Regions from separate parts of the Bradyrhizobium sp. NBAIM18 genome, predicted to be linked through region 3. Evidence: predicted binding sites of a transcription regulator. Region 3 holds the regulator's gene; each other region holds the start of a gene.
The links. Region 3 encodes PhoB, which activates phosphate uptake and scavenging genes when phosphate is short. Its sites were predicted from a motif close to TGTCATNNANCTGTCAT; they were not measured.
Positions count from the first base shown of each region.

Region 1: I6F17_RS20305 (UDP-2,3-diacylglucosamine diphosphatase) is a predicted target of PhoB. The motif match lies at 6,777-6,793, and genes of this name have one in related genera.
Region 2: I6F17_RS15350 (DUF465 domain-containing protein) is a predicted target of PhoB. The motif match lies at 7,342-7,358, and genes of this name have one in related genera.

Region 1 is NZ_JADYVO010000008.1:250,611-260,871, forward strand. Features, by position in the region: gene I6F17_RS20275 (cystathionine gamma-synthase family protein) at 45-1,328, shown strand; gene I6F17_RS20280 (CHRD domain-containing protein) at 1,546-1,965, opposite strand; gene I6F17_RS20285 (cytochrome c) at 2,112-3,035, shown strand; gene I6F17_RS20290 (Lrp/AsnC family transcriptional regulator) at 3,173-3,418, opposite strand; gene I6F17_RS20295 (PAS domain-containing sensor histidine kinase) at 3,521-5,500, opposite strand; gene thiD (bifunctional hydroxymethylpyrimidine kinase/phosphomethylpyrimidine kinase) at 5,822-6,622, shown strand; gene I6F17_RS20305 (UDP-2,3-diacylglucosamine diphosphatase) at 6,817-7,629, shown strand; gene I6F17_RS20310 (glycosyltransferase family 1 protein) at 7,643-8,686, shown strand; gene I6F17_RS20315 (threonine/serine dehydratase) at 8,750-9,733, shown strand; gene I6F17_RS20320 (caspase family protein) at 9,920-10,261, opposite strand, start outside.
Region 2 is NZ_JADYVO010000006.1:44,926-55,186, forward strand. Features, by position in the region: gene I6F17_RS15330 (ABC transporter ATP-binding protein) at 1-1,134, opposite strand, end outside; gene I6F17_RS15335 (glycerol-3-phosphate dehydrogenase) at 1,304-2,776, opposite strand; gene I6F17_RS15340 (EAL domain-containing protein) at 2,913-5,597, opposite strand; gene I6F17_RS15345 (NAD(P)/FAD-dependent oxidoreductase) at 5,800-6,924, shown strand; gene I6F17_RS15350 (DUF465 domain-containing protein) at 7,071-7,253, opposite strand; gene I6F17_RS15355 (DUF465 domain-containing protein) at 7,585-7,791, shown strand; gene I6F17_RS15360 (hypothetical protein) at 7,910-8,128, shown strand; gene I6F17_RS15365 (hypothetical protein) at 8,151-8,402, shown strand; gene I6F17_RS15370 (GGDEF domain-containing protein) at 8,404-9,111, opposite strand; gene purE (5-(carboxyamino)imidazole ribonucleotide mutase) at 9,254-9,742, shown strand; gene I6F17_RS15380 (5-(carboxyamino)imidazole ribonucleotide synthase) at 9,739-10,261, shown strand, end outside.
Region 3 is NZ_JADYVO010000020.1:88,966-99,226, forward strand. Features, by position in the region: gene I6F17_RS30605 (ATP-binding protein) at 1-946, shown strand, start outside; gene pstS (phosphate ABC transporter substrate-binding protein PstS) at 1,096-2,109, shown strand; gene pstC (phosphate ABC transporter permease subunit PstC) at 2,243-3,232, shown strand; gene pstA (phosphate ABC transporter permease PstA) at 3,237-4,082, shown strand; gene pstB (phosphate ABC transporter ATP-binding protein PstB) at 4,079-4,900, shown strand; gene phoU (phosphate signaling complex protein PhoU) at 4,912-5,628, shown strand; gene phoB (phosphate regulon transcriptional regulator PhoB) at 5,651-6,358, shown strand; gene I6F17_RS30640 (GcrA family cell cycle regulator) at 6,649-7,161, opposite strand; gene I6F17_RS30645 (aspartate aminotransferase family protein) at 7,621-8,829, shown strand; gene argF (ornithine carbamoyltransferase) at 8,829-9,764, shown strand; gene I6F17_RS30655 (Hsp33 family molecular chaperone) at 10,064-10,261, shown strand, end outside.

The DNA of each region.
Region 1 (10,261 bases), on a different contig from region 3:
TTCCCAGCGCGCGGCGAGCACCTCGATCAACAGCGAGACAGGCCATGGCAAAACCGTTCCCCTCCAAGACCCATATCGGCAATCATATGCTGCATCCGGAAACCTTGATGCTGACCTATGGCTATGATCCGCAATTGTCCGAGGGGGCCATCAAGCCGCCGGTGTTCCTGACCTCCACCTTCGTGTTCAAGACCGCCGAGGACGGGCAGGACTTCTTCGACTACGTCGCCGGACGGCGCGAGCCGCCGGAAGGCATGGGCGCAGGCCTGGTCTATTCGCGCTTCAATCATCCCAACAGCGAGATCGTCGAGGACAGGCTCGCGATCTACGAGCGCACGGAGAGTTGCGCGCTGTTCTCGTCCGGCATGGCGGCGATCGCAACCACGATCCTGGCCTTCGTTCGCCCGGGCGATGTCATCCTGCACTCGCAGCCGCTCTATGGCGGGACGGAGACGCTGCTGACGAACACGCTCGCGCGCCTGTCGATCGGCGCCGTCGGCTTTGCCGACGGCATCGACGAGACGGCGGTCAAGCAGGCCTCGGAGGAGGCGATGGGCAAGGGGCGGGTTTCGATGATCCTGATCGAGACGCCGGCCAATCCGACCAACGGCCTCGTCGACATCGCAATGATCCGCCGCACCGCCGATTCCATCGGCAAGGCCCAGGGACACACGCCGGTCATCGCCTGCGACAACACGCTGCTCGGGCCGGTGTTTCAGCGGCCGATCGAGCACGGCGCGGATCTGTCGCTGTATTCGCTGACGAAATATGTCGGCGGTCATTCCGACCTGATCGCGGGCGCCGCGCTCGGATCGAAGGCGATCATGAAAGGCATCAAGGCGCTGCGCGGCGCCATCGGCACCCAGCTCGATCCGCATTCCTGCTGGATGATCAACCGTTCGCTCGAGACGCTCAGCCTGCGGATGGAGAAGGCCGATGCGAATGCGCGGCTCGTGGCGGACTTCCTGCGCGACCATCCGAAGGTCGCCAGGGTGCACTATCTCGGTCACCACGAGCAGGGCTCGCTGTCCGGCCGTGTGTTCGCGCGGCAATGCCTGGGCGCGGGCTCGACGTTCTCGTTCGACATCGTCGGCGGCAAAGAGGCGGCGGTGAAATTCCTCAACGCGCTGCAGATCCTCAAGCTGGCGGTGAGCCTTGGCGGCACGGAATCGCTCGCAAGCCTGCCGGCGACGATGACCCATTCCGGCGTTCCCGCCGACATCCGCCGAAAGATCGGCGTGCTCGATTCCACGATCCGGCTGTCGATCGGTATCGAGAACCCGTCGGACCTGATCGCCGACCTCGCGCAGGCGCTGAACGCGGCTTGAGCACGGTCAGAGTCGCAGCGTCGTAGCCCGGATGGGGCGCAGCGAAATCCGGGGGACCTGTCCGCAACGCGCAGGCTCCCGGATCGCACCGACGGGCGGCGCTTCGCGCCGACCGTCGGCTCCATCCGGGCTACGAAGTTCAACTGCTTGGAATCGAAAAGGCCGGACGCTCCCTCCTTGCGTCCGGCCTTTCCGCGACGAAGCCCGCGTTTTCGCTTTACTTCGTCACCTGACCGCGGATCTCGCCGGCCGGGTTCGCCGCGGTATGGATGTTGATGTAGTACTTGCCGCCGAGCAGATCGGCGGCCTGCGCGTCGGTGAGCGTGGCTTCGCCCTTGACCGGGCTCGAGGCTGCATTCGGGATCGGGACCGCGACGCCGGCGTTCTTGCCGGCTTCGGCAGGCCCGTGGAAATGCGCGGCGGTGGCAGGGCCCGAGAGACCGGAATAAGTGACGGTCCAGGACAGCTTCTTGCTGGCAGCGTCGTAGTCCAGATCGGCCGTTCCGGTCGCGCTGCTGGTGTTGGCGGGGACTTCGGATTTGCCGTCCAGCGTCGCCTTCAGTTTCTCCGCGCTGGCCGGGGCGGCGAACGCAACGGCAGCACCGAGTACCAGTGTGGCAAAAACGGCTTTGGTCATAGATCTCTCCTGTTTACGCCTGATGCTGTTCAAACAGTGCGTCGTGCGGTTTATTCCGGCATTACAGCCGGACCGCCTAAAATATTCGTGGTTGGATCGGGCGCGGCATGACCCTTAAGTTCGCGCGTTCACGATGGAATGATCGAATGTTGGGACGAACGCTTCTTGCCGCCTTGATCGCCGCCGCCGCGGCGTTCGCCCTCTATTGGTGGTTGACCGCCCCGGCCGTGCTGGCCTTGCCGGCGCCGACACGCAACCCCGATCTCGCCAACGGGCAGGAGCTGTTCAACGCCGGCGGCTGCTCGTCCTGTCATGCCACCCCCAATCAGCCCGATCGCCTGCGGCTCGGCGGCGGGCTGGCGCTGGGCTCGCCGTTCGGGACGTTCTACGTCCCCAATATTTCCCCCGATCCCGCCTACGGGATCGGCCGCTGGAGCGAGGCCGATTTCGTCAACGCCGTGATGCGCGGTGTCTCGCCCGCGGGCACGCACTATTTCCCTGCGTTTCCCTACACGTCCTATCATCTGGCCAGCGTCGACGACGTCCGTGATCTCTTTGCCTATCTGAAGACGCTTCCGCCGGTGTCCGGCACAGTGGGCGACCACGCGCTGCCGTTTCCGTTCAACATCCGCCGCAATGTCGGCATCTGGAAGCTGCTGTTCATGGACACCGCGCCGTTCGTCGCGGACGCCGCGCGCTCGCCGCAATGGAATCGCGGAGCCTATCTCGTGAACGCTTTCGGCCATTGCGCCGAATGCCACAGCCCGCGCAATGCGCTCGGCGGCATCATCGCCGGCCAGCGCTTTGCCGGTGGGCCCAATCCGGAAGGGGAGGGCTGGGTCCCCAACATCACGCAGCAGGGCATCGGCAACTGGAGCGAGAAGGATATCGCGGATTTCCTCGAGACCGGCGACCTGCCCGAGGGCGACAGCGCTTCGGGCGCGATGCGGGCGGTGATCAAGAATCTGGCGCAACTGACCGCGGAAGACCGCGCCGCGATGGCCGCCTATCTGAAGTCGCTGCCGCCGGTGCAGGGACCGACCCCGCCCAAGCGCAAGGAGGGCGGCTAGCGCTGCCGGCGCTTCGGCCGTTGTTTTGCGCGTGGTCTAAAGCGCGATGAGATTGGGATGAATCATCATCGCGCTTTCGGTTGTTGTTTACGCATGATCTTTCCGGAAAACCGCTTCGCACTTTTCCGGATCATGCTTTAGCCGGTGCCGAACGCCTTGAAGGTGATGATGGTGAGGGTGTCCTGGATGCCCGGCAGCACCTGCACCTTCTCATTCACGAAGTGGCCGATGTCGGTATCCTTGTCGACGTAGAACTTCACCAGGAGGTCGTATTGGCCGGCCGTGGAGTAGATCTCGGAGGCGATCTCGGCTTCGGCAAGCGCATTGGCCACCGTATAGGACTGGCCGAGCTTGCACTTGATCTGAACGAAAAAAGGAACCATCGCGGGCACTCCGAAAGCGTATTCTTCCGGCTAATAGGCCAAAACCGGCTGGATTTAGCAAGCGAACTTGCTGGATCATCCGAGGCGCATTCGGGCGCGATGCTAGGATGGGACCACTGCGGCGGCCAATGCATCCCTCAGGCGCTGAGCGAGCTCGACCTTGCGGTAGGGCTTGGTCAGCACGACCGCTCGCGCCTGCGCGCGGCCCTGCTCGACCAGGGTCTCCAGCGCGTAGCCCGAGGTGAACAGGACCGGCAGGCCGGGACGCACCCGCCGCGCCTGATCGGCGAGCTCCCACCCGCTCATGCCGCCGGGCATCACGATATCGGTGAACAGCAAGTCGATGCCGGGATCGCCCTGCAGCTGCTGCAAGGCATCCTTGCCGTTGACCGCGGCGACGACGCGATATCCGAGCGCTTCCACCCTGCGAATGACGGAGGAGCGGACGAACGGATCGTCCTCGACGATCAGGACCGTCTCGTAGCCTCGCGGCGCCGTGTCCTCGCCGTCGGGAAGATCGGCTTGCGACCTACCGGTGCTCGCGCGCGGCAGGTAGATCCTGGCCGTGGTCCCAAGGCCAGCCTCGCTGTAGATCGAGACATGGCCGCCTGATTGCTTGGCAAAGCCGTAGACCATGCTGAGGCCGAGGCCCGAGCCCTTGCCGACCTCCTTGGTGGTGAAGAACGGCTCGAACGCGCGTGCGGCGACCTCGGGCGTCATGCCTTCGCCGTCATCGGTGACCGCGATCAGGACGTAGCTGCCGGGTGCGACCTCCCGGTGAACGGCACCGTCATCATCCTCGATCGTGATCAGCTCCGTGGCCAGCGTGAGGTGGCCTCCCGATGGCATGGCATCCTGCGCGTTGAGCGCGAGATTGAGCACGGCGGATTCGAGCTGGGCGCGGTCGGCAAAGGCCAGGATTGTGCCGGGCCCGGAGGTCGTCCTGATCTCGATGTCTTCGCGCAAGGTGCGCTTGAGCAGCTTGAACATGGAATCGAGCAGGCTCCGGCAATCGATCGTCTGAGGCCGCAGCAATTGGCGGCGGCTGAAGGCGAGCAGGCGCTGCGTCAGCTCGGCGCCCCGTTCGCCCGATTGGCAGATGTCGTCGGCAAAGCGCCCGAGGTCGGGCCTCGCCTTGAGCTGCTCGCTCAGGTGCTCGGCATTGCCGATGATGACGGTCAGCAGATTGTTGAAGTCGTGCGCGATGCCGCCGGAGAGCTGACCGACCGTCTCCATCTTCTGCGCCTGCTGAAGCTGCTGCTCGGTCAGCTTGCGCGCGGTGAGGTCGTGGACGATGCCGACGAAGATCAATTCGCCGTCCTGCCGCGCCTGGCCGACCGACAGCTCCATCGGAAACGTCGTGCCGTCCTTGCGCAGGCCGACGGCCTCGCCGCCGGTCGCGAAATGCCGCGCCTGGCGGTCGGGCGCCGCATCCGCCTCGGGCATCAGCATGCCGACGTTGCGGTTCATCACCTCGTCGGCACGGTAGCCGAACAGGCGCTCGCAGGCCGGATTGAACAGCAGGATGCGATCCTTCGCATCGAACAGGATGACGCCGTCGACCGCGGTCTCGACGATCGCGGTGAGGCGCGCCACGCTCTCGCGCATCGCGCGCTGGGCGTCGCGGACCTGCTGCAGCAGCAGCGTGGCGTCGCGGCTCTTGATTTCCTCCTCCTCGAGCGCGGCCTGGACCTGTCGCAGCTCGAACGGCGAGGGGATCGTGAGGATCTTCGGCAGCAGCGGCCAGAGCGCGGCGGCGGTGAAGACCGACGCGACCGCCGTGGCGGCCTTGACCATGCCCTCGATGCCATAGATCGGAACCCAGAGCGTATAGATCGACAGCACGTGGGTCAGGCCGCACGCCATGATGAAGATCGCGAACGCCCAGTAGACCCAGCCGAACTTGAGGTCGCGCCGCTTGGTGACGAGGATGGCGAGGGCGAACGGGATCGAGAAATAGGCGGCGGCAATGCTGGCGTCGGAAACGACGTGAAGCCAGATCAGCTCAGGCTCCCACAACAGGCAGATGCCGTGCGGCGACAGCATGGACGAGTCGAGGAGACGTTCGAAGAAGGCCCACATTCGTTCCACCCCAAGGAGTCTTGTTCAGGTGGCTTGCGGGGCCGGCGGCCCGCAACATGGGGGCGCTGGACGGTTCCACCACCTGACGTCTCGCGTAACCGGCGAAGCACGCTAAGGTACGCGACTATAGCAAGGGTCCGGCGCGGTTGCATTTTCAAGTCCGCACCATTGCGGGTCTTGGTCCGCGCGGTGTCCGACTGATTCGCAAGGTGCGCAATCGGTTCGCGAATCACGCTTGGCGGCGGCCCGGCGCGCTTGCTGACGTTCCACGGTCGCGCTACGAGAGGCCATGGCGGCCTCCTCAAGCACATGTCTCCCGCGATGACGACCCCGGTCGCACTCACCATCGCCGGTTCCGATTCGAGCGGCGGCGCCGGCATCCAGGCGGACCTGAAGACGTTTGCCGCGCTCGGCGTCTACGGCGCCTCCGTGATCACGGCGCTGACGGCGCAGAACACGCGCGGCGTGACCGGCATTCACGCGGTGCCGGCCGGGTTTGTCACCGAGCAGATCGACGCGGTGTTCTCCGACCTCGACATCGGTGCGGTGAAGATCGGCATGGTGGCCCAGGCCGCCAGCATCGATGCCATCGCGGCCGCGCTGTCGCGCTGGGCGCCGCGGCATGTCGTGCTCGATCCCGTCATGGTGGCGACCTCCGGCGACCGCCTGCTCGCCGCTGAAGCCGTCGACGCCCTGCGCACCAGGCTGATGCCGCTGGCTGCCGTGATCACGCCGAACCTCCCGGAGGCTGCGGCCCTGCTCGATGCGCCGGTGGCGGCGAGCGAGGCCGAGATCGAAAGCCAGGGTCGACGCCTGCTGGCGCTGGGCTGCCGCGCCGTCCTGATCAAGGGCGGGCACGGCGAGGGCGCCGAGAGCACCGACTATCTCGTCACTGCCGAGACCGCGATCGCGCTCGCCGCGCCGCGTGTGGCCACCCGCAACACCCATGGCACCGGCTGCTCGCTGTCCTCCGCCATCGCGGCAGGGCTGGCCAGGGGCGAGGACCTCGAGGCCGCCGTGCGCAACGCCAAGGCCTGGATCAGCGCCGCGATCGCCGCCGCCGACCGCTTCAGCGTCGGCCACGGCCACGGGCCGATCCATCATTTCCACAAGTTCTACTGAGGCGGGCTTGCTTCGCCTCTCCCGCAAGCCAAGCGGGGAGGGAGCGCACCTACCCTGCGGCGCCATGTCGCCTGATTGTCGCATGCGACTGATATTCGCGGGGAGGGCGAGGCAAGGCGTGATTCGTATTTGAAGGTGCCTCAAGGGTTCAATCGGTCATCCCCCTGTCACGGGACATTGTTACAGGCTGGCGCATGGGAAGTTACGATGTGAGTGACGAGAGCCCGGAGCGGCGCTTTCGCACGTTGTTCATCTCCGACGTCCATCTCGGGGCCCGCGGTTCACAAGCCGATCTTCTGCTCGACTTCCTGCGCTACCACGATGCCGATACGATCTATCTCGTCGGCGACATCGTCGACGGCTGGGCGCTGAAATCGAGCTGGCACTGGCCGCAATCGCATAACGACCTCGTCCAGAAGCTTTTGCGCAAGGCGCGCAAGGGCGCCAAGGTCATCTACATTCCCGGCAATCACGACGAGTTCCTGCGCAACTATTACGGTACGCATTTCGGCGGCATCGACGTGGTCGAGAACACGGTTCACACCGGCGCCGACGGCAAGCGCTATCTCGTCATTCACGGCGACATCTTCGATCTCGTGGTGCAGAACGCGCGCTGGCTCGCCCATCTCGGCGACAAGGCCTACGACTTCGCGATCCAGATGAACCGCCTGGTCAACTTCTTCCGCCGCCTGTTCGGCGTGCCCTATTGGTCGCTGTCGCAATGGGCCAAGCAGAAGGTCAAGAACGCCGTCAACTATATCGGTGCGTTCGAGCAGGCGCTCGCCGCCGAGGCGCGGCGTCACCAGGCCGACGGCGTGATCTGCGGCCACATCCACTACGCCGTGATCCGCGACGAGGCCGGCATCCGCTACATGAATTGCGGCGACTGGGTGGAGAGCTGCACCGCCCTGGTCGAGCATGACGACGGTCACTTCGAGATCATCACCTGGGCGGATCAGTTGCGGAAGCCGGAGCAGGTGCCACAGGTCGCAGCCAGAGCTGCATAACAAGGACCACTTGATGCGCATCCTGGTCGCGACCGACGCCTGGCACCCGCAAGTCAACGGTGTGGTTCGGACGCTGACCAAGCTCTCTGACGCTGCAAAAGCGCTCGGCGTCGAGTTCACGTTCCTGACGCCGCAATCGTTCCGCACCTTCGCGATGCCGAGCTATCGCGACGTGCGCCTCGCTATGCCGCGCCCGGCCCGGATCGCAAGGCTGATCGAGGAGGCGCGTCCCGACAGCATCCACATCGCGACCGAAGGGCCGATCGGCCTGATGGTCCGCCGCTATTGCCGCCAGCGCAAGCTGCCGTTCACGACCAGCTTCCATACCCGCTTTCCCGAATATGTCCGCGCCCGCGTGCCAGTGCCGGGCTCGCTGATCTGGCGGGCGCTGCGGCGCTTCCACAGCGCCAGCCGCGCCGTGATGGCGGCGACGCCGGCGCTCGCGCGCGAACTGACCGAGCGCGGCTTCGACAATGTCGTGCTGTGGCCGCGCGGCGTGGACACCAATTTGTTCCACCCGCGCGTCATCGATCTCTGCCTGCCGGCACCCGTGTTCCTGTCGGTCGGCCGCGTCGCAGTCGAGAAGAATCTCGAGGCGTTCCTCGACCTCGACCTACCCGGCACCAAGGTGGTCGTCGACGACGGCCCGGCGCGCGCCTCGCTGGAAGAGGCCTATCCCGATGCGATCTTCCTCGGCGAGAAGCACGGCGACGAACTGGCGGATATCTACGCGGCCGCCGACGTGTTCGTGTTCCCGAGCAAGACCGACACCTTCGGCCTGGTCCTGCTGGAGGCGCTCGCGAGCGGCCTGCCGGTCGCGGCCTTCCCCGTGAAGGGTCCCCGCGACGTCATCGGCGATGCGCCGGTCGGCGCGCTCGATCACGATCTGCGCGATGCCTGCTTCGCCGCGCTCGATATCTCCCGGCAGGACTGCGTCGCGTTCGCCGCCAATTACACCTGGGAGGCCTCTGCAACGGTCTTTATTGACAGCATTTTGGCGGTCGGGGCGGTGCTGCCCGGTCGGACCGCCGCGGAACAGCCGCGTTTCGTGGCTTAAGGCAAGAAATCCTCTCGCGGAGGTGTCTTGCCCGGGCCTGATCGGCCGCGATAACATTCCGCCATGACCCAACAGGCCCTTCCGGTCGGCCCTGCCGACATCGATGCCGCAGCGCGCGTGATCGCGCCTTACGCCATCCGCACCCCGCTGTTGTCCTTCCCGGTGCTCAACGAGCGCGTCGGTGCGAAAGTGTTCCTGAAGCCGGAGATGCTTCAGCGCACCGGCTCGTTCAAGTTCCGCGGCGCCTTCAACAAGGTGTTCTCGATCCCGCAGGACAAGCGCGCCGGCGGCGTCGTTGCGTTCTCCTCCGGCAACCACGCCCAGGGCGTGGCGGCGGCGGCAAAGATCCTGGACATGCAGGCCACCATCGTGATGCCAGCGGATGCGCCGCTGTCGAAGCGCGAGCGCACCAAATCCTACGGCGCCGAGGTCGTGCTGTACGACCGCGACAAGGACGACCGCGAGGCGATCTCGCGCGGCATTGCCGAGAAGCGCGGCGCGACGCTGGTCAAACCCTACGACGATCCCTTCGTGATCGCAGGGCAGGGCACCGCCGGCCGTGAGATTGCCGAGGACATGGCAACGCTGGGCCTCAGCCCCGACATCGTGGTGGCGCCGGCCTCCGGCGGCGGCTTGATCGCGGGTGTCGCCACGGCGGTCAAGGCGCGCTATCCGCAAGCCGCGATCGTGGTCGCCGAGCCCGAGGCCTTCGACGATCACGGCATTTCACTCAGCGCAGGCCATCGCGAGCCGCATCCGCCGGCCGGCCGCACCATCTGCGATGCGCTGATGGCCCTGATGCCGGGCGAGATGACGTTTGCGATCAACAGCAAGCTCTTGGCGCGCGGCGTCACGGCGTCGGACAAGGAAGTCGGCGCGGCGGTCGCCTTTGCCTATCGCGAGCTGAAGCTGGTGGTGGAGCCCGGCGGCGCGGTGGGGCTTGCTGCGCTACTCGCGGGCCGCCTCGATGTCGCCGGCAAGAACGTCGTCATCGTGCTGTCAGGCGGCAATGTCGATGCGGATCTGTTCGCGGAGCTGGTGGCCTGATCGTCATTCCGGGGCTCGCGCAGCGAGAGCTATGATGCGCAATTGCGCATCTGAGAATCCATAACCACGATCGGGAGTATGGATTCCGGGCCTGCGCCTCCGGCGCATCCCGGAATGACCAAGAACAGACATGAAGAAGGGGCAGAGCGTTTCCGCTCTGCCCCTCTGTCGTCTCGCTCGCCGCAATCAGTGCGTGAAGCCGCCGCGACGGTTGCCGCCATTGTTCATGCTCGGCGCTTGGTTCATCGACTGCCGGAAGTTGTTGTTGCTGCTGACCATGCGGCTCGGCATCGTGTTGATCTGCGGGCGGGTGTTCTGCACGTTGTTCTGCACCTGCCCCTTATTCAACGGGTTATTGTTGAGCTTGACGATGCCGGTGTTGCCGTTGTTGAGCCGGATCGGGCGGTTCGGAGTCTGCACGTTGACCGGCTTCGACTCGATGTTCGGGCCACCCTTGCCGACATTCACCGGCATGGTCACGATCTTGCCCGGCTTGACGGTGCCGCCATTCGGCATGGTGCTGGTCGC
Region 2 (10,261 bases), on a different contig from region 3:
GGCGACGACCTGCTGGTTCAGGCTGTAGGCGTCGACGTCGAGCCGCGCGCTGTTAGCGACCGATGCCTGCAGCATCCCGCCGGTGTCGAGCTTCACCTTGTAGGTGGTGGTGCCGCCGAGATAGCAGATGTCCGCGATCACGCCGTCGAGGGCGTTGATCGCGGTCTCACGACCGGCCTCGCTGACCGGGCCGCGCCGCGACAGCTTGACCTTCTCGGGGCGGATCGCGACCGCCAGTTTTCCGGTGCCGACGGCCTCGCGCGGCTCGGCCACCACCAGCGCCCCAGCATCAGGCGTGCCGATGACCAGACGACGACCGTCGCGCAATTTTGACTCGCCGTCGAACAGGTTGACGTCGCCGACAAACTCGGCGATCCAGCGCGAGCGCGGCGCTTCGTAGAGCTCGCGGGGGCTCGCGACCTGGGCGAGCCTGCCTGATTTCATCACGCCGATCCGGCTCGCCATCGTCATCGCCTCCTCCTGGTCGTGGGTGACGATGATGAAGGTCATGCCGAGCCGCCGCTGCAGCTCCATCAGCTCGGCTTGCGTGTTTTCGCGAAGCTTCTTGTCGAGCGCTGCGAGCGGCTCGTCGAGCAGCAGGAGCTGCGGGCGGCGCGCCAATGCGCGGGCGAGCGCCACGCGCTGGCGCTGACCGCCGGACAACTGGTCCGGCTTGCGCTTCTCCAATCCCTCGAGCTTGACCAGCGCCACCATCTCCGCGACGCGCGTGGCGATGTCGGCACGCGGCATGCCGGCGCGCTTCAGGCCGAAGGCAATGTTGTCGCGTACCGACAGATGCGGGAACAGCGCATAGTTCTGGAACATCATGTTGATCGGGCGCTCGTGCGGCAGCGCCTGCGCGATATCCTTGCCGCCGAGCAGGATACGCCCCTCGTCCGGCGCCTCGAGGCCCGCGAGCATGCGCAAGAGCGTGGTCTTGCCGCAGCCGCTCGGGCCGAGCAGCGCGAAGAACTCGCCGGCCTTGATATCGAGCGACACGCCGTCGACGGCGCGGAACGTGCCAAAGGTCTTGGCGACGCCCTCGATGCGCAGCAGCGGCCGGCCGGCCGCGGGACATGCGTCCCCGCCAGCCGTTTCAGCCGCAACGTTCGTTCCGGGCAATTCTTCCGCCATGGTCCCTGCCAACCCCGATTCCGCCGCACGCTAGCGGCCGATCGTGTTTAGCTCAACCGGTTCGAGGAAAACTTACATCGCGCCGCCGTAGCCCGGATGGAGCGAAGCGGAATCCGGGGCTGTTCGCCGGCGCAGAGACTCTCCCGGATTTCGCTTCGCTCCATCCGGGCTACACCAGTGACCGGCTCAGATCCGCCATGAACGCCGCCAGCGCCTCACGGTCCGCCGCAGGCATTGTCAGGCCCAGCTTGGAACGGCGCCACAGAATGTCATCCGGAAATCGCGCCCATTCGTGGGTCATGAGATAGCGCACCTCGGCGCCGGTCAGTTCGGGGCCGAAGGCAGGGCCAAGCTCTTCGCGTGTCGTTGCTTCACCGAGCACGGCCGCCAATCGCGAGCCGTAGGCCGCGACCAGGCGCTGGGCTTCCGGCTCGGACAGAAAGCGCCAGCGCTCGCGTGCGAGGTCGACCTCAGTGTCGAAACGATCCCAGGCGAAATCTCCACCGGGCAGCGCTGCGCCGGCGGTCCAGGGCGGCGACATCGGATAGAACGGCGTCAGCCTCGTCGCCGCCCGCTCGGCGCGCCGGCGCGCGGTGGTGAGGTCGCCGCCGAACATCGTGATCAGCGGTGCCTTGCGCCGGCGCGCGTGGAACAGGGTCGTGTCCTCGCGTTGCCGCGCGGACACCGGCCTCAGATTGACGCCGCAGACCGCCCGTACCACGTCGGTCGGGGCGACGCGCTCGCGGAAGTAGCGGCTCGCCGCTTCGCAGAGATAACCGACATCGGCCCCTCGCACCGCCACGATGGCGGGGTCGCCGGTGAAATCGTGCGTGACCGTGCCGATCAGCGTGAACGCGCGCTCGAACGGGCTTGCGAAGATCAGTCGGCCGTCGCTGTTCTGGAACACGTAGACATTGTCTGAATCGAACAGCCTGGGCACGATAATCTGGCTCATCTGCATGGCCGTCGCGGCGGGCTGCGGCTGGCGCAGGACCGTCTCCGCGACGATCGAGGTCCAGCCGCCACTCGTATTGGCCAGCGCCCTTGCTGTAACGGAGCGGCGGTGGCCGCGATCGACCACGGCGAGCCGCCAGATGTCGGTTCGGTCGGCACGCACGCAGCGCGCCCCGGTCCGGATCGTCGCACCACGCTCGGCGGCGTCCAGCGCCGTGAGCACGACAAGGCGGGAATCGTCGGCGATACAGTCCGAATATTCGAACGCCGTGCCGAACGGGCGTTTCAGCGCGTTGCCGACCGGGTGATGGGTGATGTCGAGGGTCGTCGATCCGGGCAGGCCGCTCCGGCCGGCGAGGACGTCATAAAGAAACAGGCCGGCCCGCAGCAGCCACGGCGGACGCTCGTCCACATGTGCGGGGATCACGAAACGCATCGGCCGCACCAGATGCGGCGCGATGGCGAGCCAGGTCCGGCGCTCGGCCAGTGCCCGGCGCACCCGCCAAAAGCCGCGGCGCTCCAGCACCGAGAGATCGCCGTGGATCAGCCGCGGTGTGGCCGACGACGCCGCGCCGCCGAGATCGCCCTGCTCGAACAGGATCACCCGCAGGCCGCGGCCCGCCGCATCGCGGGCGAGGCTGACGCCGTTCAGGCCGCCGCCGATGATCGCGAGGTCGTAATCCGCCATGAGGCCGTCGAATGGGAGCGAACACTCCCATCACTAGAGCGATTTCCGTTCCGATGAAATCGGAACGGTGGCTCTAGATTCATATTCTGACGCGTTTTCTTGACGCGAGCCGGTATCCACTTCGCTCGAAAACGCTCTAACCGGTCTTCAGCGCAAGCTCCATGGCTTCGGCGCGGCCGACGAACCCGGCATATTTGCCGATCGGCAACGGCTTGCCGAGCAGATAGCCCTGCACCCCGTCACAGCCTTCCTTGGCGAGGAAGGCGAGCTGGTCGAGCGTCTCGACGCCCTCGGCGATGATCGACATTTCGAGGCCGTGGCCGAGGTCGATGACGGCGCGCACGATCGCCGCCGATTGCGGGTTGCGGCCGAGATTGATGATGAAGGCGCGGTCGATCTTGATCTTGTCGAACGGGAACGCCTGGAGATAGCTCAGCGAAGAATAGCCGCTGCCGAAATCGTCCATGGAGATGCGCACGCCGAGCGCCTTCAGGCGGCGCAGCAGCGCAAGGCCGCGATCGAAATCCTCGATCAGAACACCTTCGGTGATCTCGAGCTCGAGCCGGCCGGGTGCAAGGCCCGTCTCGATCAGGATCGAATGGACGAGGCCGACCACGTCGCCGTGCATGAACTGCGCCGGCGACAGATTGACCGCGACCTGCAGCGGCTTCGGCCAGGACGCCGCCTCGCGGCAGGCCTCGCGCAGGATCCACTCGCCCATCTCGACGATGAGGCCGCTCTCCTCGGCGATGGGAATGAATTCGGCCGGCGAAACCTGGCCGCGCACGGGATGCTGCCAGCGCGCCAGCGCCTCGAAGCCGATGATCTCGCTCTCGGCGACGCTGTGGCCCGCGGCCCCCTGCGGCTGGAAGGCGAGCGAGAGCTCGCCGTTCTTGACCGCCATGGAGAGGTCCTGGTGCAGCACGCGGCGGTCGCGGATCTGCTGGTCCATCTCGGGCTGGTAGAGGCTGATCGTGCCGCGCGACTTCTGCTTGGCGCGGAACAGCGCCGCGCCGGCATTGGCGAGCAGCGAGGCGCCATCGGTGCCATTGTGGGGAAAGACCGACATGCCCGTGGTGATGCCGGCGCGGACCGGCCGGCCGTCGATCTGAAAATCCTTCGCGACGGCTTCGCCGATCTGCTGCGCCAGCGCGAGGCCGGCCTCGGGCTGCTTGCCGTCGATGATCAGGCCGAACTCGTCCCCGGACAGGCGCGCGACCACGCCGCCGCGTGCGGAATCCTGGAGCCGATGGGCGACCTCGATCAGGAGCTTGTCGCCGAGCGCATGGCCGAAGACGTCGTTGACCTCCTTGAGGCCGTCGAGGTCGACGCAGAGCACGGCGAACTCCTCGCCGGTGCCCTCGCAAGCCTCGATCATCTGGGTCAGAGCCTGCAGGAAGGCGGCGCGATTCGGCAGATCGGTGAGGCCGTCGTGATAGGCCATGTGCGCCATGCGCGACTCGGTCTGCCGGCGGTCGGTGACGTCCTCGTGGGTCTTGATCAGATATTGCGGCTCGCCGGCATCATTGACCACGGTGGCGCGGCGGGTCAGGAACAGCCGCAGGCCGCCCTTGGTGGAGATCGGGTGCTCCTCGGTGATCATCCCGCGCTTCTTGATCGCGGCCTCGTCGCGCGCGACGATCAGCTTGGCTTCCTTGGCGTTGAAGATGTCGGACGCGGTCAGGCCGGTGGCTTCCTCGCGCCTGCGGTTGAGGATCGTCTCCGCGCTGCGGTTGGCGAGCAGATAGCGGCCGTCCTTGACCTGCTCCACGATCAGCGCAACCGGGATGTTGTCGACCACGAGTTCGAGGAACTTCTTGGTGCTCTCCAGCTCCTGCGACAGCGAGCGGCGGTCGGTGATGTCCTCGAACACGATGAGCAGAAATTCGGGCTTGTTGCTCTCGTTGCGGACCACGATCCGGATCGAGGCAACCATGCGCCGCGCACCGGCACGATCCACCTCGAACTCATTGCGGTACTGGCCATCCGGTGAATTGAGCGCCGCCTGGTCGGCCGCCTCGATGCTGGCCGCCGAGGCCGATGCAAACAGCTCCCGTGCATTCCTGCCGACGGCAAAGTCCCGCGACAATCCCCAGAACTTCTCATAGGCGCTGTTGGCGAAAATGTAGCAGCCGTCCTCGATGTTCTTGGCCGCCACGCAGGCCGGCACATGATCGAGCACCGATTCCAGGAACTGCTTGGTGGAGGCGAGCTGCCGCGACAGGTTGCGCTGCTCGGTGACGTCGAGGTGGGTCGCCACCGAGCCGCCCTTCGGCAACACGAAATATTTCACCAGGATGGCCCGTCCGTCCGGCAGTTCCGTGGTCAGGCCATTGGCGCTCGATGCCTTCTGGTAGAATTCGTCATCGGTGACGCCGAGCACTCCGCGCTCGCGGCGCAGCCTCAGGATGTCGTGGCCGGTCATGTTGGGCCGGAGGTCGGATCGCGTCAGGCCATAGATCTCGAGATAGCGGTCATTGCAGAAGATGACGCGGCGCTGCGCATCCGTCATCACCACGCCCTGGTTGAGGTTGTTCATGGCGGAGGAGATGAAGGCGTTGCGACGCAGCTGCAAACGCCTGGACCGGCGCAGCGAGGAATGGATCCACAGCCCGATCGCGGCAAGGAACGAGCAGACCACGATGCCCGCGATGAGGGCTTCCCAGATCACGCCGGGATCAAGCCTGGTGAGTTCGCCCGGAACGGCAAGGCTGTCCGATGCCGCAAAGGCGCGCGCAGGCGCGCCCGTAACGGCCAGGCATAGGAGGGCGTGCACAGCAATCGAAAGCGTGCTGCCCACGTGCCAGTTCTTCTCAGCCATCAGCCACCCGCGATTTCAACGTCGGATTGTCTGGCCTCGCGGGTTTGGATCGGGTAAACGCCTGTGGGCACAACAGAATAATGTGACGTGAAATACGGCAATTGCCCTGACATGATAAACGACTTCTTAACGGAAGCCCCGCCTGCGCCGCCGCATCCGGACCATGCGCCACCGCTGCTTCCAACTGGTATCCTGCACAACCATGGATAGGGTCGATTGCGTCGTCATCGGAGCCGGCGTGGTCGGGCTCGCGGTGGCCCGGAAGCTCGCCCAGGCCGGGCGCGAGGTGATCGTGCTCGAGGAAGCCGAGGCGATCGGCACCGTCACCTCCTCGCGCAACAGCGAGGTGATCCATGCCGGCATCTACTACCGGGCCGGGAGCTGGATGGCGCGCATGTGCGTGGCAGGCAAGCACGCGCTGTACCGCTACTGCGCCGAGCGCGGCATCCCGCACAAAAATTGCGGCAAGCTGATCGTCGCGACCAGCCCGAAGGAGACCGAGAAGCTGCAATCGATCAAGGCGCATGCCGAGGCCAACGGCGTGCTCGACATGCAGCTGCTCTCGGGCGAGGCCGCACGCGCGCTGGAGCCGGCACTCGCCTGCGACGCCGCGCTGCTGTCACCGTCGACGGGCATCATCGACAGCCACGCCTACATGCTCTCACTGCGCGGCGAAGCCGAGGACGCCGGCGCAGCTTTCGCGTTTCACACCCCGCTGATCCGTGCCAAGGCGGCGGCCGGCCTCATCGAGATCGATGCCGGCGGCGAGGCACCGATGACGCTGCAATGCAGCCTCCTCGTCAACGCCGCGGGGCTGTCGGCAACACATGTGGCGCGCAGCATCGACGGCATGCCGCTGGACCGGATTCCGCCGGCCTATCTCGCCAAGGGAAACTACTTCAGCTGCAACGCCAGGGCGCCGTTCTCGCGCCTGATCTATCCGGTGCCCGAGCCCGGCGGCCTGGGCGTGCACCTGACGCTGGACATGGCAGGACAGGCGCGCTTCGGGCCTGACGTCGAATGGATCGAGACGATCGACTACGAGGTCGATCCGTCACGCGCCGAGCGCTTCTATCCCGCGATCCGCAAATACTGGCCGACGCTGCCTGACGGCGCGCTGATGCCGAGCTATTCGGGCATCCGCCCGAAGATCGTGCCGCCGGCCGTGGCCACACAGGATTTCTTGATGCAGGGCCCGCGCGATCACGGCGTTGCAGGCCTGATCAATCTGTTCGGCATCGAATCGCCGGGACTGACGTCCTCGCTCGCGATCGCCGATCACGTCGCCGAGCTCGCAGACATCGAGAGCGTTTCGAGAAGCGGATGAGTGTGCGCGTCGAGAACCCCGGGTCCAAGCAAGAGTGAGCGCCGCACAACCGTGTTGCACGGTGCACACCTTGCAGCAGGGATGAGCACGGATGCTCTCATCCCTGCGTGAAGGATGTGATCAACTCTACACTGTCACGGGGGTTACTAGTGGAGCGTGTCGCCAGATTGCTTCAGACGCTCGATCTGGTCCTTGACCATCAACTTCCGGCGCTTCAACTCAACAATTTGCAGGTCGTCTGTTGAAAGGTGCACGAGAGCTTCGTGCAATTCGTTTTCGAGAAGTTTGTGCTTCCGTTCCAATTCAACGAGATGTGCCTGAATTGTCATTCGAAACCTCCTCGGTAGGGTTGAACCTTTAGGATTCGATCCGGACGACCCAAGTCTACATCACCGATTCGTCCTGTCGATGGGTATCCGTCGTCGCAGCGTCATTTTTGAAAGTTCATATGTAACGAAGCGTGACTAAGGGAACCACGCCGGAAAAATCCATGATATCAATACGCCGGCGCACCGCCGCAGCTCCTTGCAGAAATATGTTGCGGGAGATCGGTGACGGGGGATCGCAGATCGCTTGCGATCACGCGGCGCAAGGACGATAATTTCCACAGGGCATCCACAGCCCAGATCTCACGCCTATCGGTTTTCGGCCACCGCAGACATGACCAATGAAGATGAGCGTGAGCTCGAAGCCGAGCTCACCCGGTTGCAGCAGGAACACCGAGATCTCGATGCGGCGATCGATGCGTTGCATCAATCGCCCGCCCCCGACCTGTTGCGGTTACAGCGGCTGAAGAAGCGCAAGCTGTTGTTGCGCGACCGCATCGCGTTCATCGAAGACCAGATCACCCCCGACATCATCGCCTGAGCGTGCGGCGGTCTTGCGCGGCGCCCCGCCGCTTCCGAATCCACTTGACTCAATAAGAACAAAATAGGAACATTCGCGGGCGCCCCAACACCTCAAAGAACGCTCAAGGACAACGCAGATGTCGGCAACCGCCCTTTTCGACAACAGCCATTACGAACAGGCCTGCGATCAGGCGATCGCGATGTGCGACGGCAATCTGCGCAGCACCATCAAAGCGCTGATCATGGCCAACGAATATCTGGAAGCCGAGCTGGAGGAATTGCAGGCGGCGATTTCCGCCGGCTGCATTCCGGAGATCTCGCGCAGCAAGATGCGGAGCAAGAGCAGCGCCGCATAATCTTCAACATTGGAGCAACGCCATGTCGGATGTGACCTATTACGTTGCAATGCCCTTCTTGATCGATGACGACGGATCACCCGTCGCAGGCGCGGCAGAGGAGTGTCAGTCCTCGACGGCGGCGCTGCGACGCGCCGAGATGCTGGCGCGCGGCGCCGGCCATATCGGCGCAATCGCGTTCAGCCGCAGCGGCGATCCCATGACGGGCGAATTCGGCGACGCGACGCTGCTGCGCAAGTTCGGCAACGTGCCGGAAGATCTTGCCACCCTGTAGACTAGCGCTCGCCGCCGACCAGCCTGATCCGCGGCTCGTGCCGGCGGCTCGCCTTGCGCACATACATCGCGGCATCCGCCTCCTCCAGGGCGCGGCCTGCAGCGGATTGCGGACCGAGCAGCGCGACGCCGGCCGAGGCGCCCGCGGTCACGTGCTGGCCGCGAAAAACGAATGACAATTCGTCGATCGCCTGCTCCAAGGCCGCGGCCTTCGCCTTGGCATCGGTCTCGCTGAGATTCCAGAGCAGCAGCGCGAACTCGTCGCCCCCGAGCCGGCCGACCACGTCGGAGGCGCGGACCTGTCGCGTCAGCGCGGCGACGATCTCCCTGAGCACCTCATCGCCGGCGGCATGACCGAAGGAATCGTTGATCGGCTTCAACCGATCGACGTCGAGCACGATCAGCGCCCCGCTGGCGCGGTAGCGCTTCATATAGGCGATGGCGCGCGCGAGCTCGCGCTCGAAACCGCGCCGGTTGGGAATCCCGAGCAGGAAATCGGTATCGGCGGCCGCCTCGAGCTCCGAGATCCGCAGCAGGGCCGCCCTGAGCTTGCTCCTGAGGCCGCGGATGATCGCCTTGCCGTCATCGGCAGCCGGCGCTCTGCGCAAGGCCGGTTTGGCCGCGCGGCTCGAAGCGGCTTTGGAGCGGGCGGGGCTGATGTTCCGGCCCTTGCTGGCCTTCGCAGGGCTCGCCCTTTTCGGTTTCTTCATGGGCATCCTGCTCAATGAAGGCTTGCGGGGATTCACCAAGACAGGATAGTGGATTCCCTTCTCCTTGCCACCGCCTTGCGAGCCGCCGGCCGGAATCATTAATCTGGCCTATCTCTCTGTTTTTCTGGGCACAATTGACGTCATGACCGCGCCGATCGCCATCATCATGGGAAGCCAGTCGGACTGGGACACGATGCGGCACGCCGCCGACACGCTTGACGCGCTCGGCATTGCTGCCGACAGCCGCATCGTCTCGGCCCACCGCACGCCCGACCGGCTGTTCGCATTCGCCAAGGGTGCCAAGGCCGCAGGTTACAAGATTATCATCGCCGGCGCCGGTGGCGCGGCCCATCTGCCGGGCATGGCGGCGGCGCTGACGGAACTCCCGGTGTTTGGCGTTCCCGTCGAATCCAAGACGCTCAAGGGCGTCGATTCGCTCTATTCGATCGTCCAGATGCCCGCGGGCATTCCGGTCGGCACCCTCGCCATCGGCAAGGCCGGCGCGATCAATGCCGCGCTGCTGGCAGCCGCCGTGCTGGCATTGTCCGACCCGGCCCTATCGGATCGCCTCGCCGCCTGGCGCAAGGCCCAGACCGAGGCGGTCGCCGAGCGGCCGGAGGACAAGGCGTGACGGACACCAGGCACGTGAAGCTGAAGCCCGGTGACACCATCGGAATCCTCGGCGGCGGACAATTGGGCCGGATGCTTGCCATGGCCGCGGCGCGACTCGGCCTGCGTTGCCAGGTGTTCTCGCCCGATCCGGATTCACCGGCCTTCGACGTCGTGCTGAACGCGACCTGCGCCGAATATGCCGACGTCGAGGCGCTCGAATTGTTCGCCCATGATGTCGACGTCATCACCTACGAATTCGAGAACGTGCCGGCGGCAGCCGCGCTGGTATTGGACGCGCGCCGCCCGGTGCTGCCCAACCGCAAGATCCTCGAGACGACGCAGGACCGGCTCGCCGAGAAGGATTTCGTGACGAAGCTCGGGATCGGCACTGCCGGCTACGCCGACGTCACCTCGGTCTCCTCGCTGCGCGAGGCGATCGCCAGGATCGGCCTTCCAGCGGTGTTGAAAACCCGCCGCTTCGGTTATGACGGCAAGGGCCAGGCCATCATCCGCGAGGGCGACGACATCGCGAAGGTGT
Region 3 (10,261 bases):
GGCGCTGCGCAAGAACGAGCTCGCCCAGTTCGCGCTGCGCTCGCCGGAGATCATCACCGCGCTGCGCGAGGCCATCGCGACCACCGAGCCGCGGCGCGCGACCTATCTCGATCATGTTCCGGTTGATCGCTGGATGGAGCTGATCATCACGCCGGTACCGGTGCCGACCAGCTTCGGCGGCGCCGACAAATGCATGCTGATGACCTTCCACGACCAGACGCCGCTGCGCCGGGTCGAGGAGATGCGCGCCGACTTCGTCGCCAATGCCAGCCACGAGCTGCGCACGCCGCTGGCGGCGCTGTCGGGCTTCATCGATACGCTCCAGGGCCAGGCCAAGGACGATCCCAAGGCGCGCGAGCGCTTTCTCGGCATCATGCACAACCAGGCCACGCGCATGGCGCGCCTGATCGACGATCTCTTGTCGCTGTCGCGGGTCGAGCTGTCGGCCCATGTCCGGCCCGACACCCTGGTCGATCTCGTCCCGATCATCCGTCAGGTCGCCGATGGGCTCGAGCCGCTGGCGCGCGAGCGTCAGGTCGAGGTGGAAATCCACTTGCCGGAGCCGCCGGTGATGATCGCAGGGGATCGCGAGGAGCTGCTCCGCCTGTTCGAGAACCTGATCGAGAACGCGCTCAAATACGGCGCCTCCGGCGGGCGCGTCATCGTGTCGCTGACCTCGAGCGCCGCCGCTGACGGAACTCAGGAAATCCGGGTCATGGTCCGCGATTTCGGCCCGGGCATCGCGCCGGAGCACCTGCCGCGGCTGACCGAGCGCTTCTACCGGGTCGACGTCGGCGACAGCCGCTCGCAAGGCGGCACCGGGCTCGGGTTATCGCTGGTGAAACATATTCTTAACCGTCATCGCGGCCGCCTTTTGATCGAAAGCGTGCCCAGGCAGGGCGCCACGTTCACTGCCTGTTTTCCCCAGGGCAAGGCTCCGGCTTGATCGAAAACGCAAGCAATTTCAATTGCTTGGTGTCGTCATCCAACTGTCACGAAACCTTCGTAAAAGCACAGCCGGCCGCCCCTAAAGCGGCGGCGCGGGGAGCGCGATCGGGCGCGGATGGCGCTTCGCTCCCCTGTATGGAGACCAGCATGAATTTCCTCAAAACCATGGTCGCTGCCGGCTTGGTCGCCGCATCGACGACGGTAGCCTTTGCGGCCGACATCACCGGTGCCGGCGCGACGTTCCCGTTCCCGATCTATTCGAAGTGGGCTGACGCCTACAAAAAGGAGACCGGCAACGGTCTGAACTACCAGTCGATCGGCTCGGGTGGCGGCATCAAGCAGATCCAGGCCAAGACCGTGACCTTCGGTGCCACCGACGCGCCGCTCAAGGCCGAGCAGCTCGAGAAGGACGGCCTCGTCCAGTGGCCGATGGTGATGGGTGCCATAGTCCCCGTCGTCAACATCGAGGGCGTGAAGCCGGGCGAGCTGGTGTTCGACGGCGAGACCCTGGCCAACATCTATCTCGGCAAGATCACCAAGTGGGACGATGCCGCGATCAAGAAGCTCAATCCCAGCGCGAAGCTGCCGTCGGCGGCCATCACCGTGGTCCGTCGTTCGGACGGCTCGGGCACCACCTTCAACTTCACCAACTATCTCTCCAAGGCCAGCGCGGACTGGAAGAGCAAGGTCGGCGAGGGCACCGCGGTCGAGTGGCCGGTCGGCGTCGGCGCCAAGGGCAACGAGGGTGTGTCGGGCAACATCAGCCAGACCAAGAACTCGATCGGCTATGTCGAATACGCCTATGCCAAGCAGAACAAGCTCACCCACGCCGGTCTCGTCAACAAGGCCGGCAAGCCGGTGCAGCCGACCGTCGAGGCCTTCCAGGCGGCCGCCTCCAACGCCGATTGGTCCAAGGCTCCCGGCTATTACGTCATCCTGACCGAGCAGCCCGGCGAGAAGTCCTGGCCGATCACGGCGGCGACCTTCATCCTGATGCACAAGTCCGCCACCGACAAGGCGGCCGCGCAGGAAGCGATCAAGTTCTTCCGCTGGGCCTTCAAGAACGGCGGCAAGATGGCCGAGGAGCTCGACTACATTCCGATGCCGGACAGCGTCGTCCAGCAGATCGAGAAGACCTGGGCTGCCGAGATCAAGAGCTAAGGCGCTATTTGTCCCGGACACGGTTCCGGGACGCTGCAAGATCTCCGCTCCGGATCGGCCTCCTGCCGCATCCGGAGCGCGCCACCAACAACAAGCGTACATAAAACGGGTATAGGGGATCGGCGTGGCTGAGATGGCTGTTGAGAGCAATGTGATTGATGCTGCCGGTCCATATGATCGCGCCAAGGCCTTGAGCGCGTTCAAGCTCGGCGACGTCACCTTCTACTGGATCACGCGGTTGTCCGCGATCTCGGTGCTGCTGATTCTCGGCGGCATCATCATCTCGCTGATCGTCGGCGCCTTCCCGGCGATCCAGGAGTTCGGCATCTCCTTCCTGTGGACGCAGCGCTGGGCGCCCTCGGCCGATCCGCCGGTGCTCGGCGCGCTCGGGCCGATCTACGGCACGCTCGTCACCTCCTTCATCGCGATGCTGATCGCCATTCCCGTCGGTCTCGGCATTGCGATCTTCCTCACCGAGCTCTGCCCGCAATGGCTGCGCCGCCCGATCGGCATGGCGGTTGAGCTGCTCGCCGGCATCCCCTCGATCATCTACGGCATGTGGGGCTTCTTCGTGCTCGGCCCGTTCCTGGCCAACACCTTCCAGCCTTTCATGATCAGGGTGTTCGACGGCGTCCCCGTGCTGGGCGCGATCTTCGCAGGGCCCCCGTCCTATCTCAGCCTGTTCAACGCCGCGCTGATCCTCGCCATCATGGTGCTGCCCTTCATCACCTCGATTTCGGTCGACGTGTTCAAGACGGTGCCGCCGGTGCTGAAGGAAGCCGCCTACGGCGTCGGCTGCACCACCTGGGAGGTCGTCCGCAGCGTGGTGATCCCCTACACCCGCGTCGGCATCATCGGAGGCGTCATGCTGGCGCTGGGCCGGGCGCTCGGCGAGACGATGGCGGTGACCTTCATCATCGGCAACTCGTTCCGGATCTCCTCGTCGATCTTCGCGCCGGGCACGACGATTTCGGCGGCGATCGCCTCCGAATTTGCCGAGAGCGACGGCCTGCACCAGTCCGGCCTGATCCTGCTCGGCCTCCTGCTGTTCGTGCTGACGTTCTTCGTGCTCGCTGCCGCCCGTTTGATGCTGCTGCGCCTCGAAACCAAGGCCGGGAAGTGAAGCCATGAACCCGATCTATTCGCGCCGCCGCCGCTGGGACATCGTCATTCGCGGTCTCTGCGTCGCAGCCGCCGCCTTCGGCGTCACCTGGCTCGCGCTGATCCTGGTCACGCTGCTCTACAACGGCCTGGCCGGGCTCAACCTCCAGGTCTTCACAGCTGACACGCCGCCGCCCGGATCGACCGAGGGCGGCCTGCGCAACGCCATCGTCGGCTCGTTGATCATGACCGTGATCGGCGTCGGCATCGGCGCGCCGCTCGGCCTGTTCGCCGGCACCTATCTCGCCGAGTACGGCCGCAACGACAAGCTGACCTCGGTGATCCGCTTCATCAACGACATTCTCCTGTCGGCACCCTCGATCATCATCGGCCTCTTCATCTACGGCGCGGTGGTGATGCCGATGCGGGGCTTCTCCGCCATCGCCGGCGCGCTGGCGCTCGCCGTGATCGTGATCCCGGTCGTGGTGCGCACCACAGAAGACATGCTGCTGCTTGTGCCGAACCCGCTGCGCGAGGCAGCCAGCGCGCTCGGCCTGCCGCGCTCGCTGGTGATCAAGCGCATCGCCTATCGTGCCGCGCGCTCCGGCCTCATCACCGGCGTGCTGCTGGCGACCGCCCGCGTCGCCGGCGAGACCGCGCCGCTGTTGTTCACGGCACTGTCGAACCAGTTCTTCAGCCTCGGCCTGAACAAGACGATGGCGAACCTGCCTGTCACCATCAACAACTTCGTGCAGAGCCCCTACGAGTATTGGAAGCAACTCGCCTGGAGCGGCGCGCTGTTGATCACCCTGACCGTGCTTGCCCTTAACATTGGCGCGCGCATCCTTGGCGCCGAGAGGACTGCAAAATGAGTGAAATGTCTGTTTCCGTCACCGCACCGACCGTTCATCCCGGCTCGCAGCCCCTGCCCGAGGCGCCCGCCAAGGTCACGGCGCGCAATCTCAACTTCTACTACGGCGACCACCACGCGCTGAAGAACATCAACCTGGCGCTCGGCACCAACCGCGTCACGGCGTTCATCGGCCCGTCCGGCTGCGGCAAGTCCACCCTGCTGCGCATCTTCAACCGGATGTACGACCTCTATCCGGGCCAGCGCGCCGACGGTCAGCTGTTGCTCGACCATACCAACATCCTCGACCCCAAGCTCGACCTCAACCTGCTCCGCGCCCGGGTCGGCATGGTGTTCCAGAAGCCGACGCCGTTCCCGATGACGATCTACGAGAACATCGCCTTCGGCATTCGTCTCTACGAGAAGATCTCCAAGTCCGAGATGGACGACCGCGTCGAGAAGGCGCTGCGCGGTGGCGCGCTGTGGAACGAGGTCAAGGACAAGCTCAATGCCTCCGGCCTGTCGCTCTCCGGCGGCCAGCAGCAGCGCCTCTGCATCGCCCGCACCGTCGCGGTGCGGCCCGAGGTGATCCTGTTTGACGAGCCCTGCTCGGCGCTCGACCCGATCTCGACCGCCAAGGTCGAGGAGCTGATCCAGGAATTGTCCGAGAACTACACGATCGCGATCGTCACCCACAACATGCAGCAGGCGGCGCGCGTTTCCGACAAGACCGCCTTCATGTATCTCGGCGAGTTGATCGAGTTCGACGACACCAGCAAGATCTTCACGTCGCCGAGCGATCGGCGCACGCAGGATTACATCACCGGCCGGTTCGGCTGAGGAGACGGAACATGGGTTCTGAACATACCGTAAAGGCTTTCGACAGCGACCTTCAGGAGCTCACCCGCCTGGTCGCCGAGATGGGCGGCATCGCCGAGCGCATGATCGTCGATTCCGTCGACGCGCTGATCCGCCGCGACGTCGCGCTCGGCCAGCGCGTCGTCGCCACCGACGTCGAACTCGACGCGCTGCAGAAGCGCATCGAGGAGCGCGCCGTGCTCACCATCGCCCGCCGCCAGCCGATGGCCGTCGACCTGCGCGAGATCGTCGGCGCGATGCGCGTTGCGACCGATCTCGAGCGCATCGGCGATCTCGCCAAGAACATGGGCAAGCGCGTCGCGGCGCTGGAGACGGATTTCCATCCGCTCAAGCTGTTCCGCGGCCTGGAGCACATGACCGACCTCGTGCAGCAGCAGGTCAAGTCGGTGCTGGACGCCTATGCCGCGCACGACCTGCCGGCGGCGATGGCGGTGTGGAAGGGCGACGAGGAAGTCGACGCCATCTGCACCTCGCTGTTCCGCGAGCTCCTCACCTACATGATGGAAGATCCGCGCAACATCTCGTTCTGCATCCACCTGATGTTCTGTGCCAAGAACATCGAGCGGATCGGCGACCACGCCACCAACATCGCCGAGACCGTGTTCTACATGATCGAGGGCCAGGCGATCACCGACAAGCGGCCGAAGGGCGACATGACGACCTTCGCCACGACGCTGCCGAACACCTGACGACTTAAGGAGCTACGACCACATGGGCGCACGCATTATGGTGGTTGAGGACGAGGAAGCTCTCACCGAGCTTCTTCGCTACAACCTCGAAGGCGACGGCTATGACGTCGAGACGGTGATGCGCGGCGATGATGCCGACACCCGCCTCAAGGAGCACATTCCCGATCTGATCGTGCTCGACTGGATGCTGCCGGGCCTGTCAGGCATCGAGCTGTGCCGGCGGCTTCGGACCCGCCCCGAGACCAAGCAGCTGCCGATCATCATGCTCACCGCGCGCGGCGAGGAGAGCGAACGGGTGCGCGGGCTCGCGACCGGCGCGGATGATTATATCGTCAAGCCGTTCTCGGTGCCGGAGCTGCTTGCGCGCGTGAAGGGCCTGCTCAGGCGTGCGAGTCCCGAGCGCCTCGCCACCGTGCTCGCCTATGGCGATATCGAGCTCGACCGCGACAAGCGCCGCGTGGCGCGCTCGGGCCGGCCGATCGATCTCGGTCCGACCGAATATCGCCTGCTGGAGTTCTTCCTGGAGCATCCCGGCCGCGTGTTCTCGCGCGAGCAGCTGCTCGACAGCGTCTGGGGCCGCGACATCTACATCGACGAGCGCACCGTCGACGTCCATATCGGCCGCCTGCGCAAGCTGCTCAATCTTGGCCGCGAGCAGGACCCGATCCGCACCGTCCGCGGCGCCGGCTACGCGTTGGACGATCGCTTCGCGAAGGCTGAGCAGACGTAAGCTGGTTTAGCGAGCTGCGGCTACAAATCTAGGCCGTCATCCCGGGGCGCGCGCAGCGCGAGCCCGGGATCTCAGCGCGAGCGCTTGCGCTCGTCGCGATAACCACAGTACGTGGTTTGACGAAGACTCGGAGTGACCATCTGGCGCAACGATTGCGCCCTGTGGTTATGGATCCCCGCCCCCTGTGCGCAATCGCGCACTAGGCGGGGATGACACCGAGTGATTGGTGCCGTCATCGTGTGACGGCTGCAGTCTTCGATCAAGCTTGGCGATCAACTAAGTCCGCAAGCTCACCGCGTGCCCGGTTTCGGTGCTGCGCGACGGCGATCCGCTGCGGGCTGATAGGCCACGCGCGAATGCTGGGCACAATAGGGCAGGCCGGAGAGCGCCTTGCCGCCGCAGAAGAAGAAATCCGGGCTCGAGGGATCGCCGACCGGCCAGTGGCAGGTCGCCTCGTTCAATTCCAGCAGCGACAGCCGCTGGCTCATCGGCACCACGTTGTCGTAGGTAACCGGCTCAGCTTCCAACTCGACCTCGAAGGCCTGCGCCAACGCGGTGTTGCCGCGCGCGACGGGGCGGGTCACCCGCATCATATGCTGCGCGGGCCGTGCCTTGCGCGGCCGCGGCGCTGCCGATGAAGGGCTCTTGGCGCGGCCGGACAGGCCGAGCCGGTGCACCTTGCCGATCACGGCATTGCGGGTCACATTGCCGAGCTCCGCCGCGATCTGGCTGGCCGAAAGTCCGGCCTCCCAGAGCTTCTTCAGCTGCTCGACGCGATCATCGGACCAGGTCAAAACCGTCATTGCACCCTTTCCCTCGCTGCGCGCCTGCCATCCTGGGGCCTTCGCAGCGAATGCTTTAGCCTTGAAAAACCCGTGCCGTCAGAATCCCTTAAGGCTCGCCGGGCGCGCTCAAGACGCCCGAACGTTTACGCCGGTACATGAGGACTTCTGGGATCAGAACTGCTGCACGAGATGTCGTATCTGACAGTCCAAACGCTACAATATGGCGTGACTCCCGCGCAAGAGTCCGCCGACTCGCTTCCACATGTTCCGTGGTGAAAAACCCGCAAAATCGGCACCGCAAGACTACGGAATCAGCGTTTCGCGAGGCTTTCCGGCCGGCATTGACACCCGTCTTGCCAGGCATAAGATAGTGCCACGTGCCGCCCTTAAAAGGCGGCACGTTTCGTTTTCCGGGGCCGGTCGATGGTGCGTCGCGCAATGCATGCCTCACACCGTCCGCAACATTCAAGTGACGTCATGACTAACAGCGCAGCGCCGCATTTGCTCCCCGTTTTCGCCAGGGCCGACCTCGGTTTCGAGCGCGGCGAAGGCTGCTGGCTGATCGCGACCAACGGCGATCGCTATCTCGATTTCACCTCGGGTGTCGCGGTGAATGCGCTCGGCCATGTCCATCCCGCGCTGGTCAAGGCATTGCAGGAGCAGGCGACCAAGCTCTGGCACATGTCGAACCTGTTCCAGAGCCCTGACGGCGAGAAGCTCGCAAGCCGCCTCTGCAATGAGAGCTTTGCGGACTTCGTGTTCTTCTGCAATTCCGGCGCCGAGGCGCTGGAAGGCGTGATCAAGCTGGTGCGCCACCATCACTTCTCCAAGGGGCATCCGGAGCGTTACCGCATGATCACCTTCGAGGGTGCCTTCCATGGCCGCACGCTGGCGACGCTCGCCGCCACCGGCTCTGCGAAATATCTCGAGGGCTTCGGTCCGCCGATGGACGGCTTCGATCAGGTGCCGCACGGCGACCTCGACGCCGTGAAGAAGGCGATTGGTCCGCACACCGCCGGCATTCTCATCGAGCCGATCCAGGGCGAGGGTGGCGTTCGTTCTGCACCTCACGCCTTCCTGAGGGCGCTGCGCGAACTCTGCAACGAGCGCGGCCTGTTGCTCGCCTTCGACGAGGTGCAGACCGGCATGGGCCGCACCGGCGAGCTCTTTGCCTACAAGCGCACCGGCGTCACACCGGATGTGATGTCGCTCGCCAAGGCGCTCGGCGGCGGCTTTCCGATCGGCGCGGTGCTGGCGACCGCGGATGCGGCGGCCGGCATGGGGCCCGGCTCGCACGGCTCGACCTTCGGCGGCAACCCGCTCGCGATCTCGGCTGCCAACGCCGTGCTCGATGTCATGCTCAAGCCCGGCTTCTTCGACCACGTGCAGAAGATGTCGCTGCTGCTCAAGCAGAAGCTCGCCTCCGTGATCGATCGTCACCCTGATGTCGTCAGCGAGGTGCGCGGCGAGGGCCTCCTGATCGGCATCAAGGCCGTGGTGCCCTCCGCCGATCTGGTTGCGGCGCTGCGCGCCGAGAAATTGCTCACCGTCGGGGCCGGCGACAATGTCGTCCGCTTCCTGCCGCCCCTGATCGTCACCGAAGCGGAGATCGAGGACAGCGTCATCAGGCTCGAGCGTGCCTGCACTGCGATCTCGTCCAGCCAGACCAAGCGGGCGGCAAGCTGATGAGCACGACGCCCAACAAAGCTCCCAAGCACTTCCTGGACATCAACGAGCTGCCGCTCTCGGAGCTCAAGAGCATGCTCGCCGCCTCTTCGGCGATGAAGGCGAAGCAGAAGGCGCAGCAGCCGGTCAGGCCGCTCGAAGGCAAGACGCTGGCGATGATCTTCGAGCGTCCCTCGACCCGCACCCGCGTCTCGTTCGACGTCGGCATGCGCCAGCTCGGCGGCGAGGCGATCATGCTCACCGGCGCCGAGATGCAGCTCGGCCGCGGCGAGACCATCGCCGACACCGCGCGGGTTCTGTCGCGCTATGTCGACGCCATCATGATCCGCATCCTCAACCATGATGCGCTGCTGGAGCTTGCGGCCAACGCCACCGTGCCCGTCATCAACGGCCTGACGCGGCGTTCGCATCCCTGCCAGGTGATGGCCGACCTCATGACCTATGAGGAACATCGCGGCCCGATCGAGGGCAAGACGGTGGCCTGGACCGGCGACGACAACAACGTGCTGGCGTCCTGGGCCCATGCCGCCGAGCGCTTCAAATTCCAGCTCAATGTCGCAACGCCGCCGGAGCTCGCACCGAAAAAGGCCATGCGCGACTGGATCAAGGCGACGGGCGCGCCGATCGTGCTCGGCACCGATCCGGAAGCCGCCGTGCGCGGCGCCGATTGCGTCGTCACCGACACCTGGGTGTCGATGGGCGACAAGGAGGGCGAGCACCGCCACAACGTGCTCAAGCCCTACCAGGTCAATGCCAAGCTGATGTCGCTGGCCAAGGCGGACGCATTGTTCATGCATTGCCTGCCGGCCCATCGCGGCGAGGAGGTCACCGACGAGGTGATCGACGGGCCGCAATCGGTCGTGTTCGACGAGGCCGAAAACCGCCTGCACGCGCAGAAGGGCATTTTGGCCTGGTGCTTCGACGCGGTGAAGTAGGCCCGCCAGAGGCCCCGCTGCGGCCTCACACGCAATTGTCGTCCCGGACAAGCGCGCCAAAAGCGCGCGCAGATCCGGGACCCATAACCACAGGAAGTCGTTTGGCGAAGACTCGGAGTTGCCATCTCGCTCGATGACGTGGTCCTGTGGTTATGGGTCCCGGGCTCGCGCGTTGCGCGCCCGGGGACGACACCGAGTTTGCTGTAGCGTTGTGCACCCTCATCGCATCCGGAACGCGCCCCCTTCCATTTCCGCCCTCCGACCCCAGATAAAGCGCCATGGTTTCCCAATCTCCTGACATGAAAACCGGGCCTGAAGGCCCGGTTCGCGCGCCATCATCGGTTCCGATCGATGACGCCGTGCTGCCTTACGAGGTCGACGCGCTCGACGTGCGCGGGCGCCTGGTGCGGCTTGGTCCTGCGCTCGACGACATCCTCACCAAGCACGATTATCCCGCAGCCGTGGGCAAGCTGCTCGGCGAGGCCATCGTGCTGACG